3 regions of the Streptomyces sp. CNT372 genome follow, and region 3 is predicted to be linked to each of the others. Evidence: riboswitches for the same ligand, from Rfam matches in the RefSeq annotation. Region 3 holds a riboswitch; each other region holds the start of a gene.
What was found. A riboswitch is a leader RNA that binds a small molecule or an ion and turns the genes downstream of it on or off. The one in region 3 is predicted to bind cobalamin.

Region 1 (3,249 bases), on a different contig from region 3:
CCCGGCGGGTGAAGTCGCGGGCGGTGTCGCCGTCGCGGGTGAACAGGGCGACGCCGTTGCCGAAGGGGTGCTCGCTGGGCAGCCGCAGGGCCTCCTCGTAGTCGGCGGCGCGGACCACCGAGAGCACCGGGCCGAAGATCTCCTCGCGGTAGATCCGCATCGAGGGGGTGACCCGGTCGAAGAGGGAGGCGCCGGCGAAGAAGCCGTTCTCGTGGCCGGGGAGGACGAAGTCCCGTCCGTCGACGACGAGTTCGGCGCCCTCGGTGACGCCGATGTCGACGTAGCGGCGGACCCGGTCCAGGGCGTCGCGGCCGACCAGCGGCCCGAAGTCGGCCCCGGGGTCGTCGGAGCGGCCGATGCGCAGGGTGCCGACGCGTTCCCGCAGGGCGGCCACCAGGGCGTCGGCGGTCTCCTCGCCCACCGGGACGGCGACGGAGACGGCCATGCAGCGTTCACCGGCGGAGCCGTAGCCGGCGCCGACGAGGGCGTCCACGGCCTGGTCCAGGTCGGCGTCCGGCATGACGATCATGTGGTTCTTGGCGCCGCCGAAGCACTGGGCGCGCTTGCCGTGCCGGGCGGCGGTCTCGTAGACGTGCTGGGCGACGGGGGTGGAGCCGACGAAGCCGACGGCGTCCACGCGGGGGTCCTCCAGCAGCGTGTCCACGGCCTCCTTCGCGCCGTTGACGACGTTCAGCACACCGGGCGGAAGGCCCGCCTCCACGAAGAGTTCGGCGAGCCGCAGCGGCACGGAGGGGTCGCGTTCGGAGGGCTTGAGGACGAAGGCGTTCCCGCAGGCGAGCGCGGGGGCGGCCTTCCAGAGCGGGATCATCGCCGGGAAGTTGAACGGGGTGATGCCGGCGACCACGCCGAGGGGGCTGCGCAGGGAGTGCACGTCGATGCCGGTGCCGGCGTTGTCGGTGAACTCGCCCTTGAGCAGGTGCGGGATGCCCGCGGCGAACTCGACGACCTCCAGGCCGCGCTGGAGGTCGCCGTGCGCGTCGGGGACGGTCTTGCCGTGCTCGGCGGAGAGCAGGCGGGCGAGTTCGTCCCGTTCGTCCTCGACGAGCTGGAGGAAGCGCATCAGAACGCGGGCGCGGCGCTGCGGGTTCCACGCGGCCCATTCGGGCTGCTCGGCCGCCGCGTCGGCGATCGCGGCGCGGGTCTCCTCGGCCCCGGCGAGCGGGACGTGCGCCTGGACGGCACCGGTGTTGGGGTCGTGGACGTCGGCGAAGAGCCCGGAGGTGCCGGGCGTGCGCTTTCCGCCGACGAAATGTGTCAGTTCACGGACCATGGAAGCCTGCTCTCGTCAGGTGAGATCCGGGGATGGCACGGCGGGCCGGCGCGGCGCACCGGTCGGGTGCGGGCGCGCGGAACCACCGTGGGACGCGGAGGCCGGAGGGCCGCCGAGGGCTACACGTGCGCGGGAACGCGGGTGTGCCTCGCCGGATCACCAGGGTCACGGGTACGGACCGGTGCCATGCGTGTCTGCTCCATCCTCGTGGACAACACGGAACATCCCGCGGCCGGTATCCTGACTCCCGGATCAGCGCACGCCCTCCGGCCTTCCCGGCGGATCTCTCCGCCGGTGGCCTTCCTCGCTGGAGGACGCACTCCCCGGTCACAGTGGCGGGACCGCGCCGGATTCACACCGGCTTCCCTGCACCGCGGGCCTTCGGTCGCGAAGATATAGTTGGACGTCCTACTAAGTCCACCCCTGCCGCGCCCTGGTCACCGCCACGGCGCTGGGTCTCGCCCTGACCACCGCGCCCGCCGCCGCCCAGGCCGTGCCGGCCCCGCACCCGCGCCCGCCGCCGCCCACCCGGCGGCGCACACGAACACGGCTTCACCTGGGACGGGACCTGGTACGCCTCCTTCGACGACTTCTCGGTGGACACCGTGAAGGGGGTCTCCGGCGGCGGCTCCGCGTACTGGAACATCTCGGTCAACGGGACGCCCACACCGGTCGGCGGCTGCCAGTTCCGGCTGAACGCGGGCGACCGGGTGGCGTTCACCCGGACCTCGTTCTGACGCACCCGGCCCGCGTGACGGGGCACCGGGGGCGGGCGCGTCCCCGGTGACGGGGCGCCGGGCGCGCGGAGGAGACACTTCGCACACCCGGTGCCCCGGGCACAGGCGCGACACCCCTGGCAAGCCGCAGAACGAAATCCCTCCGCGCGGCGACTGCGGCCATCGGACGGCGAGGCCCACCGGGCGCGATCACTCGGCGCGGGCACGACCCCGCCACCAGTATTGTTCTCGCGACGCATCGGGGGCCGATGGCGTGACGAGGAGGCTGGGGTGGAGCTGCCCGCGCTGGGAAGGGCGCTGGTGCCGTCGCAGGGAGGTGATCTCCCCGCGACGGATCAGGAGGTGTCCCTTCTCCTGATCGAGGACGACGCGGGGGACGCGCTGCTGTTCGAGGAGGTACTGGCCGACGCGGAGCTGCCCGCCCGGCTGACCTGGTGCAAGAGCCTGGCCGAGGCCGAGGCCGTCACCGAGGAGCGGGGCACCGGCCTGTGTGTGCTCCTCGATCTGCACCTGCCGGACGCCCAGGGCCTCGCGGCCGTGCGCCGGACGCTGACCTTCGCGCCGGAGGCGGCGGTGGTCGTGCTCACCGGCCTCGCCGACGGGCCCACCGGTCTCGCGGCCGTGGCCGAGGGCGCCGAGGACTACCTGTCCAAGGCCCAGCTGACCTCGGAGGGGCTGAGCCGCGCCGTGCGCTACGCCCTCCAGCGCAAGCAGGTCCAGCGCGCCACCGCCGCCCTCCAGGCGGTCCGGCTGCGCGCCCAGGAGAACACCCGGCTGGAGCGCGGTCTGCTTCCCGTCCCGCTGCTGCGCGGGGACGACTTCTCGGTCGTGGCCCGGTACGAGGCCGGCCGCGCCCACGGCGTCCTCGGCGGCGACTTCTACGACGTCGTCCAGACCGAGGACGGCTCGGTGCACGCAGTGGTCGGCGACGTCTCCGGGCACGGCCCGGCCGAGGCGGCCCTCGGCGTCTGCCTGCGGGTCGCCTGGCGCGCGGCCGTGATGAGCGGGCGCACCGGCCCCGACCAGCTGCGTCTCCTGGAGGAGATCCTCGCCGCCGAACGGGGCGAGGACCAGCTCTTCGCCACCCTCGTCTCCTGCGTCTTCCCCCCGGACCGGTCCTGCGTCCGGGTGGTGCGCGCCGGGCACCCCGGCATGATGCTGCGTTCCGGCGGCCGCGTCTCCTGGTACGAGCCGCCGGGCGGGATGGCGCTCGGTTTCCTG
Region 2 (3,249 bases), on a different contig from region 3:
CGTAGCGGGCACCGGACAGGCGGACGACGGTCACAGGACGAACCTTTCGAGCAGGAGGGTGGCCAGGACGATTCCGGCCAGCAGCGCGGCCACCTTGCCGAGGAACGGCCGCGAGACCTCCGCCTGCGGCACCAGGACCCGCAGTGTCCCGTCGTAGCCGCGCCCTGCGAGACCGGACTGGAGCCGGGAGGCGCGGTCGAAGGCCCGTACGAACGCGGTCGCGCCGAGCCCGGCGAGGGAACGCCAGGCGGCCGCCCGGCCGGTGTGCCCGAGCCGCGCGGCCTGCGCCTGGCGGACCCGGCTCACCGAGTCGAGCAGCAGGAAGGTGATGCGGTACATCACCAGGGCCACGTCCACCACGGCCGCGGGCACCCCGGCGCGCACCAGCCGCGGCAGCACGTCCGACACCGGGGTGGTGAACGCGAACAGCAGCACCCCCAGGGAGGCGGCACAGGTGCGCAGCAGCAACTGGCCCGCCTGGAGGGGCCCGTCGGGCGCCAGGGAGACCGGCCCGCCGGGCCCGCCGACGGCGAACAGCAGCGGAATCGCGCCCGTGACGCAGAAACCGAGGGGAATCCGGAAGGCCCGCCAGAGCTGCCTGCCCGCGACACCCGCCGGGCCCAGCAGCACGGCGAGGGTCGCGGCGGCGACGAGCACGGCGCCGGGCCAGGGCGGCAGGCACACGGCCGTCACCGTCAGGCCCAGCCCCAGCACGGCCTTCTCGCCGGGGTGACGGCGGCGCCAGCGACTGCTGTGCGCCGCCGCGTCGATCGGCAGCACCGGCGGTCAGGCGGACCCGGCCGTGGTCCCGGCACCCGCCGCGGACCCGGGCTCCCCCGACCCGGGCCCCCCGGACCCGGACGCCTTTGAGCCGGACTCGGCGGCTTCGGGCTCCGACGGCTCCGGGGCGTCCGCCGCCGCGCGCGCCGCGCCCTGGCGGCGGCCCCGGTGCACGCCGAAGTAGTACGCCACGACCCCGGCGCCGATCGCGGCCTGGAGCGCGAACAGGGCCGACTCCACCTCGCCCGACGGCGGTTCGTACAGGGGCGAGAACCAGGGCTCGTAGTCGGGCGCGATCTCGGTGATCGCCGTCTCGGCCTCCGCGTCCGCCCCTGCGAACGGCTCCTCCCTGTGGTCGCCGAGCCCGAAGGCCAGCGGCAGCACGGCCAGGACGACCACGACCAGGACGAGCAGGAAGTTGATCTTCGCGTTGCGGCTCATCGGACCACGGCCTCCTTCTTCCTCGACCCGCCCACGCTGCTCACCAGCACGCCGAGACGAGTCAGTTCACCCTTGCTGGACTTCACCAGCAGACGCATCACCAGCACGGTCAGCAGCCCCTCGCTGACGGCCAGCGGGATCTGCGTCACGGCGAAGATGCCCCCGAACTTCGCCAGCGACCCGGCGATACCGCTGCCCGGGTCCGGGAAGGCCAGCGCGAGCTGGACGCTGGTCACGCAGTACGTCGACAGGTCGGCGACGAACGCGGCGAAGAAGACGGCGACCATCAGCGGCGCGTCGTACCGGCGCAGCAGCCGGAAGACGGCGTAGCCGGCCCATGGCCCGATGATCGCCATGGAGAAGATGTTCGCGCCGAGGGTGGTCAGGCCGCCGTGCGCGAGCAGCAGCGCCTGGAACAGCAGGGTGATGGTGCCCAGGACCGCCATCACCGGCGGCCGGAACAGGATGGCACCGAGTCCGGTACCGGTCGGATGGGAGCAACTGCCCGTCACCGAGGGGATCTTCAGAGCGGACAGGACGAACGTGAACGCACCGGACGCACCGAGCAGAAGCGTCGACTCGGGATGCGCCTTGACCTCGCGGGTCAGCGCGCGGACGCCGTGGACGACGAACGGGGCGGACGCGGCACCCCACGCGACCGCGTGCAAGGGGGGCAGATACCCCTCGGCTATATGCATGATCGGGAGACCCTCTCCAGCACCTCGTGGATGGACAACGCACCCTGGCCGGTCTCCTGGCTGACGGGAGAGGGCCGGAAGTCGCCTTCCGGACACGCCGAAGCCGCCCGACCCCGCCTTCCCAGGAACCGCGGTCTCCCGCGGTGTCCCAGTGGCTCCCCGCACGGGGGTGGGGCCGGACATCCCGATCACAGTGGCGAGGGCCGCACCGGTACCGCACCGGTTTCCCGAACACCAAGGCAGCGCGACATTAGTCCTCCGGCCTGCGCCCTCACAACCCGCGCACGGGTGCGTCCCACGTCACGGACCGGTGGGCCGGACGCCCCCTCGGGCCGTGGCCCCGCCCGGGCCTCGGTCACTCCTTGCGGTACGCGTACGCCTCCCCGGCCGCGGCGGCCACCGCGTCCGCGTCGCCGCCCGCCGACGCCGTCACGACGGCGGCGACCGCGCCCTCCACGAAAGGCGCGTCCACCAGCCGTGTCCCCTCGGGCAGTTCGTCTCCTTCCGCGAGGAGGGCCTTGACCGTCAGCACCGCGCTGCCCAGGTCGACGAAGACCGCCACGCCCGCGCCCCGGTCCACGCTCCGGGCCGCGTCCGCGATCAGCTCGGCGCTGGTGCCGAGGCCGCCGTCCGGGGCGCCGCCGGCGGCCGCGACGGGAGCGGTGTCCCCGCCCCCGGCCAGCCCGCGGGCCAGTTCGGCGACGGACGCGGCGACGGCGGCGCTGTGGGAGACGAGCACGATGCCGACGGGGGCGGGGACGGCGTCCGGTCCGGGCCTGTCGCCGGGGGCGGAGTCCGGCCGGGACCGGTCGGCGGGGGTGCTGCCGGGTCCGGGCCGGTCGCCGGGGCTGCTCACGACGCGTCCCCCTCGGCGTCGGGCCCGGTCGGCTGCTCGGCGGCGCGGGCCAGGGCCGCGATCAGCAGCGCGGAGGAGGTCGCGCCCGGGTCCTGGTGGCCGATGCTGCGTTCACCTAGGTAGCTCGCCCGGCCCTTGCGTGCCTGGAGCGGCACGGTCGCCACGGCGCCCTCCTGCGCCGCGGTCGCCGCCGCTGCGAAGGAGTCCACGGAGTCCGTGAGCGCGTCGACCGCCGGCCCCAGGGCGTCCAGCATCGTCTTGTCGCCCGCCGCCGCGCCGCCCAGCTGCGCCACCGCCGCGACACCCGTGCGCAGGGCCTCGGCCAGTTCGCCGGGCGTGATCTCCGCGGCCTCGCCGAGGGTCTTGCCGGTGCGGCGCAGCAGCGTCCCGTACAGCGGTCCGGAGGCGCCGCCGACGGAGGAGATGAGCTGCCGCCCGGCGAGTGCGAGGACCGCCCCCGGGGTGGCCGGCGGC
Region 3 (3,249 bases):
CTGGTACGTGCGCGAGGTGTCGGGCGAGACGGTCTACGACCGCTACGTCGCCCACACCCGCTCCCACGACCCCGCGGCCCCCGTGATGTCCCGCCGCGCCTTCGAACGCGCCCGCATGGACGAACGGGAGGCGGACCCCCGCAACGGCTTCCGCTGCTGCTGACCCCCGCCCCGCCCGCACACCACGAAGGGCCGCCGCTCCACGAGGAGCGGCGGCCCTTCGCCGTCGGATCAGTGCACCCAGTCCTTGAGCTGCTCGGTGGCCAGGGTGATGTCCACCGGCGCGGGCAGTTCGAGGTCCTTGCCGAACGGCACCGTGCGGGCGTTCTCGTACCGCACGCCGTCGGGGCGGCTGTACACCGTGACCTCGCAGCTGTCCCGGTCGATCAGCAGGAAGAGCGGGATGCCGGTCCGGGCATAGGCACGGGGCTTCTCCACCCGGACGCGTCCGTCGGTGTCCGCATCGTACGAGGTGACCTCGACGACCATCAGCACCTGGTCCGGGTCCGCCCACTCGCCCTGCCCGACGAAGGCTCCGCTCGGCGCCAGGGAGCCGTCCGGGCGGGCCCTGCCCTTGCGGTACTCCTGCATCTTGAGCCCCTGGTCGGGGTAGAGCCAGAGCTCCGGCCGCGCCTGCATGCAGATACGCGTCAGCCACTCGATGATGCGCCCGTGGTCCCCGTCCGGCACTGCTTTGCTCCTGAGCTTTCCGTCGATGAGTTCCAGGCGCACGCCCTCGGTCGTGCGGGCCAGTATCCGGAAGGCCTCGTCGAATTCGTCGGAGTCCAGGTGCGGGCGGTCGGTGGTCACGGTCGTGGACCCTCCCTTCAAGGACCACGATAGCGGCGCCGGGTACCGTCCGCGGGGCCGTCCGCAGGGTCGTCCGCGGGGCGGGCGGGCCGTTCGCTTCCCGTCACTTGCGACACGGAGACACAACATGTGGGGGGTGAGTCATCGAGCCGCCCCCACATGTATGCTCGTCTCGCTGTCGACGCAGGGGAATCCGGTGCGAATCCGGGACTGTCCCGCAACGGTGAGCGGTGTGCTGCGCGCTGCCCGCGAGTCCGAGGACCTGCCGACCGCCGCCCGGTCGACCGACCCGGGCGCCAGACGTCCGGGCCTCGCGGTTGGGCCGGTGGACGCCGTGCACGCCGGTGCCCGTTTCCGTGGGCCCGTGCGCGCGGCCGCCCCCTCCCGCCGGCCCCGAGCCGAGCGAGGGAGAGCACCACTGTGACCATCGCGCCCGCCGATCCGGTTTCAGCCGTCCAGCAAGACGGCCCCGGTACCGCACTGCTGCGGACCCTGACCGAACTGACGGCCGACCTGCCCGACACCGACCCCGGCCGGGTCGCCGCCGCCGCGCTGCGCGGCCGGCACGCCGGGTCGGACGAGGCGGAGTTGCGCTCCCTCGCCACCGACGCGGCCGCCGGGCTGATCTCCGAGGACCCGGCGTACTCCCGGCTCGCGGCCCGTCTGCTCACGATCACCATCGCGGAAGAGGCAGCGGGCGAGGGCGCCGTGTCGTTCTCCGCCTCCGTCGCCGTGGGCCACCGCGAGGGCCTGATCGCCGACCGGACCGCCGCGTTCACCACCACGCACGCCACCCGGCTCGACGCGCTGATCGACACCGGGGCCGACGACCGCTTCGGCTACTTCGGTCTGCGCACCCTCTACAGCCGCTACCTGCTGCGCCACCCGATCACCCGGAACGTGATCGAGACCCCCCAGCACTTCATGCTCCGCGTCGCCGCCGGCCTCGCCGAGGACGAGTCGGTGCGGGCCCTGGAGGAAGTGGCCGCGCTCTACCGCCTGATGAGCCGGCTCGACTACCTCCCCTCCTCCCCCACCCTCTTCAACTCCGGCACCCGGCACCCGCAGATGTCCTCCTGCTATCTGCTGGACTCCCCGCTGGACGAGCTGGACTCCATCTACGACCGCTACCACCAGGTCGCACGGCTGTCGAAGCACGCGGGCGGCATCGGTCTGTCGTACTCCCGCATCCGCGCCCGCGGTTCGCTCATCCGCGGCACCAACGGCCACTCCAACGGCATCGTCCCCTTCCTGAAGACCCTGGACGCCTCGGTCGCCGCCGTGAACCAGGGCGGCCGGCGCAAGGGCGCGGCCGCGATCTACCTGGAGACATGGCACGCGGACATCGAGGAGTTCCTGGAGCTCCGCGACAACACCGGCGAGGACGCCCGCCGCACCCACAACCTCAACCTCGCGCACTGGATCCCGGACGAGTTCATGCGCCGGGTCGAGGCGGACGCCGACTGGTCGCTGTTCTCCCCCGCCGACACGCCCGAACTGGTCGACCTCTGGGGCGCGGAGTTCGACGCCGCCTACCGCAGGGCCGAGGCGGCCGGACTGGCCCGCAAGACCCTCCCCGCCCGGGAGCTGTACGGCCGCATGATGCGCACCCTCGCGCAGACAGGCAACGGCTGGATGACCTTCAAGGACGCCTCCAACCGCACCGCCAACCAGACCGCCGAGCCCGGCCGCGTCGTCCACTCCTCGAACCTCTGCACGGAGATCCTGGAGGTCACCGACGACGGTGAGACCGCCGTGTGCAACCTCGGTTCGGTGAACCTGGGCGCGTTCGTGGACACCGCCACCGGCGACATCGACTGGGAGCGGCTGGACGAGACCGTGCGCACCGCGGTCACCTTCCTGGACCGCGTGGTGGACATCAACTTCTACCCGACCGAGCAGGCGGGGCGCTCCAACTCCCGCTGGCGCCCGGTGGGTCTGGGCGCCATGGGCCTCCAGGACGTCTTCTTCAAGCTGCGCCTGCCCTTCGACTCGCCCGAGGCGAAGGCCCTCTCCACGAAGATCGCCGAGCGGATCATGCTCGCCGCGTACGAGGCGTCCTGCGACCTCGCCGAGCGCAACGGCGCGCTGCCCGCCTGGGCCGAGACCCGCACCGCCCGCGGTGTGCTGCACCCGGACCACTACGACGCGGAGCTGACCTGGCCCGAGCGCTGGGCCGCCCTGCGCACCCGGGTCGCGGCGACCGGCATGCGCAACTCGCTGCTGCTGGCCATCGCGCCGACCGCGACGATCGCCTCCATCGCCGGCGTCTACGAGTGCATCGAGCCCCAGGTCTCCAACCTGTTCAAGCGCGAGACCCTCTCCGGCGAGTTCCTCCAGGTCAACTCCTACCTGGTGCAGGACCTGAAGAAGCTCGGCGTGTGGGACGCGCAGACCCGCGAGGCGCTGCGCGACTCCAACGGCTCGGTCCAGGGCTTC

Region 1: another riboswitch for cobalamin. It lies ahead of C593_RS0115195 (CoA-acylating methylmalonate-semialdehyde dehydrogenase); the one in region 3 lies ahead of C593_RS0101590 (ribonucleoside-diphosphate reductase subunit alpha).
Region 2: another riboswitch for cobalamin. It lies ahead of C593_RS0121480 (energy-coupling factor ABC transporter permease); the one in region 3 lies ahead of C593_RS0101590 (ribonucleoside-diphosphate reductase subunit alpha).

Annotation. Positions count from the first base shown of each region.
Region 1 is NZ_KB897782.1:19,259-22,507, forward strand. Features, by position in the region: gene C593_RS0115195 (CoA-acylating methylmalonate-semialdehyde dehydrogenase) at 1-1,291, opposite strand, end outside; cobalamin riboswitch at 1,505-1,682, opposite strand; gene C593_RS33780 (DUF4430 domain-containing protein) at 1,888-2,028, shown strand; gene C593_RS0115205 (SpoIIE family protein phosphatase) at 2,299-3,249, shown strand, end outside.
Region 2 is NZ_KB897786.1:2,241-5,489, reverse strand. Features, by position in the region: gene C593_RS30155 (ATP-binding cassette domain-containing protein) at 1-34, opposite strand, end outside; gene cbiQ (cobalt ECF transporter T component CbiQ) at 31-780, opposite strand; gene C593_RS0121485 (energy-coupling factor ABC transporter substrate-binding protein) at 787-1,221, opposite strand; gene C593_RS0121480 (energy-coupling factor ABC transporter permease) at 1,218-1,919, opposite strand; cobalamin riboswitch at 1,949-2,173, opposite strand; gene C593_RS0121475 (PTS sugar transporter subunit IIA domain-containing protein) at 2,275-2,661, opposite strand; gene dhaL (dihydroxyacetone kinase subunit DhaL) at 2,772-3,249, opposite strand, start outside.
Region 3 is NZ_KB897776.1:376,772-380,020, forward strand. Features, by position in the region: gene C593_RS0101580 (YbdD/YjiX family protein) at 1-163, shown strand, start outside; gene C593_RS0101585 (Uma2 family endonuclease) at 232-810, opposite strand; cobalamin riboswitch at 973-1,094, shown strand; gene C593_RS0101590 (ribonucleoside-diphosphate reductase subunit alpha) at 1,231-3,249, shown strand, end outside.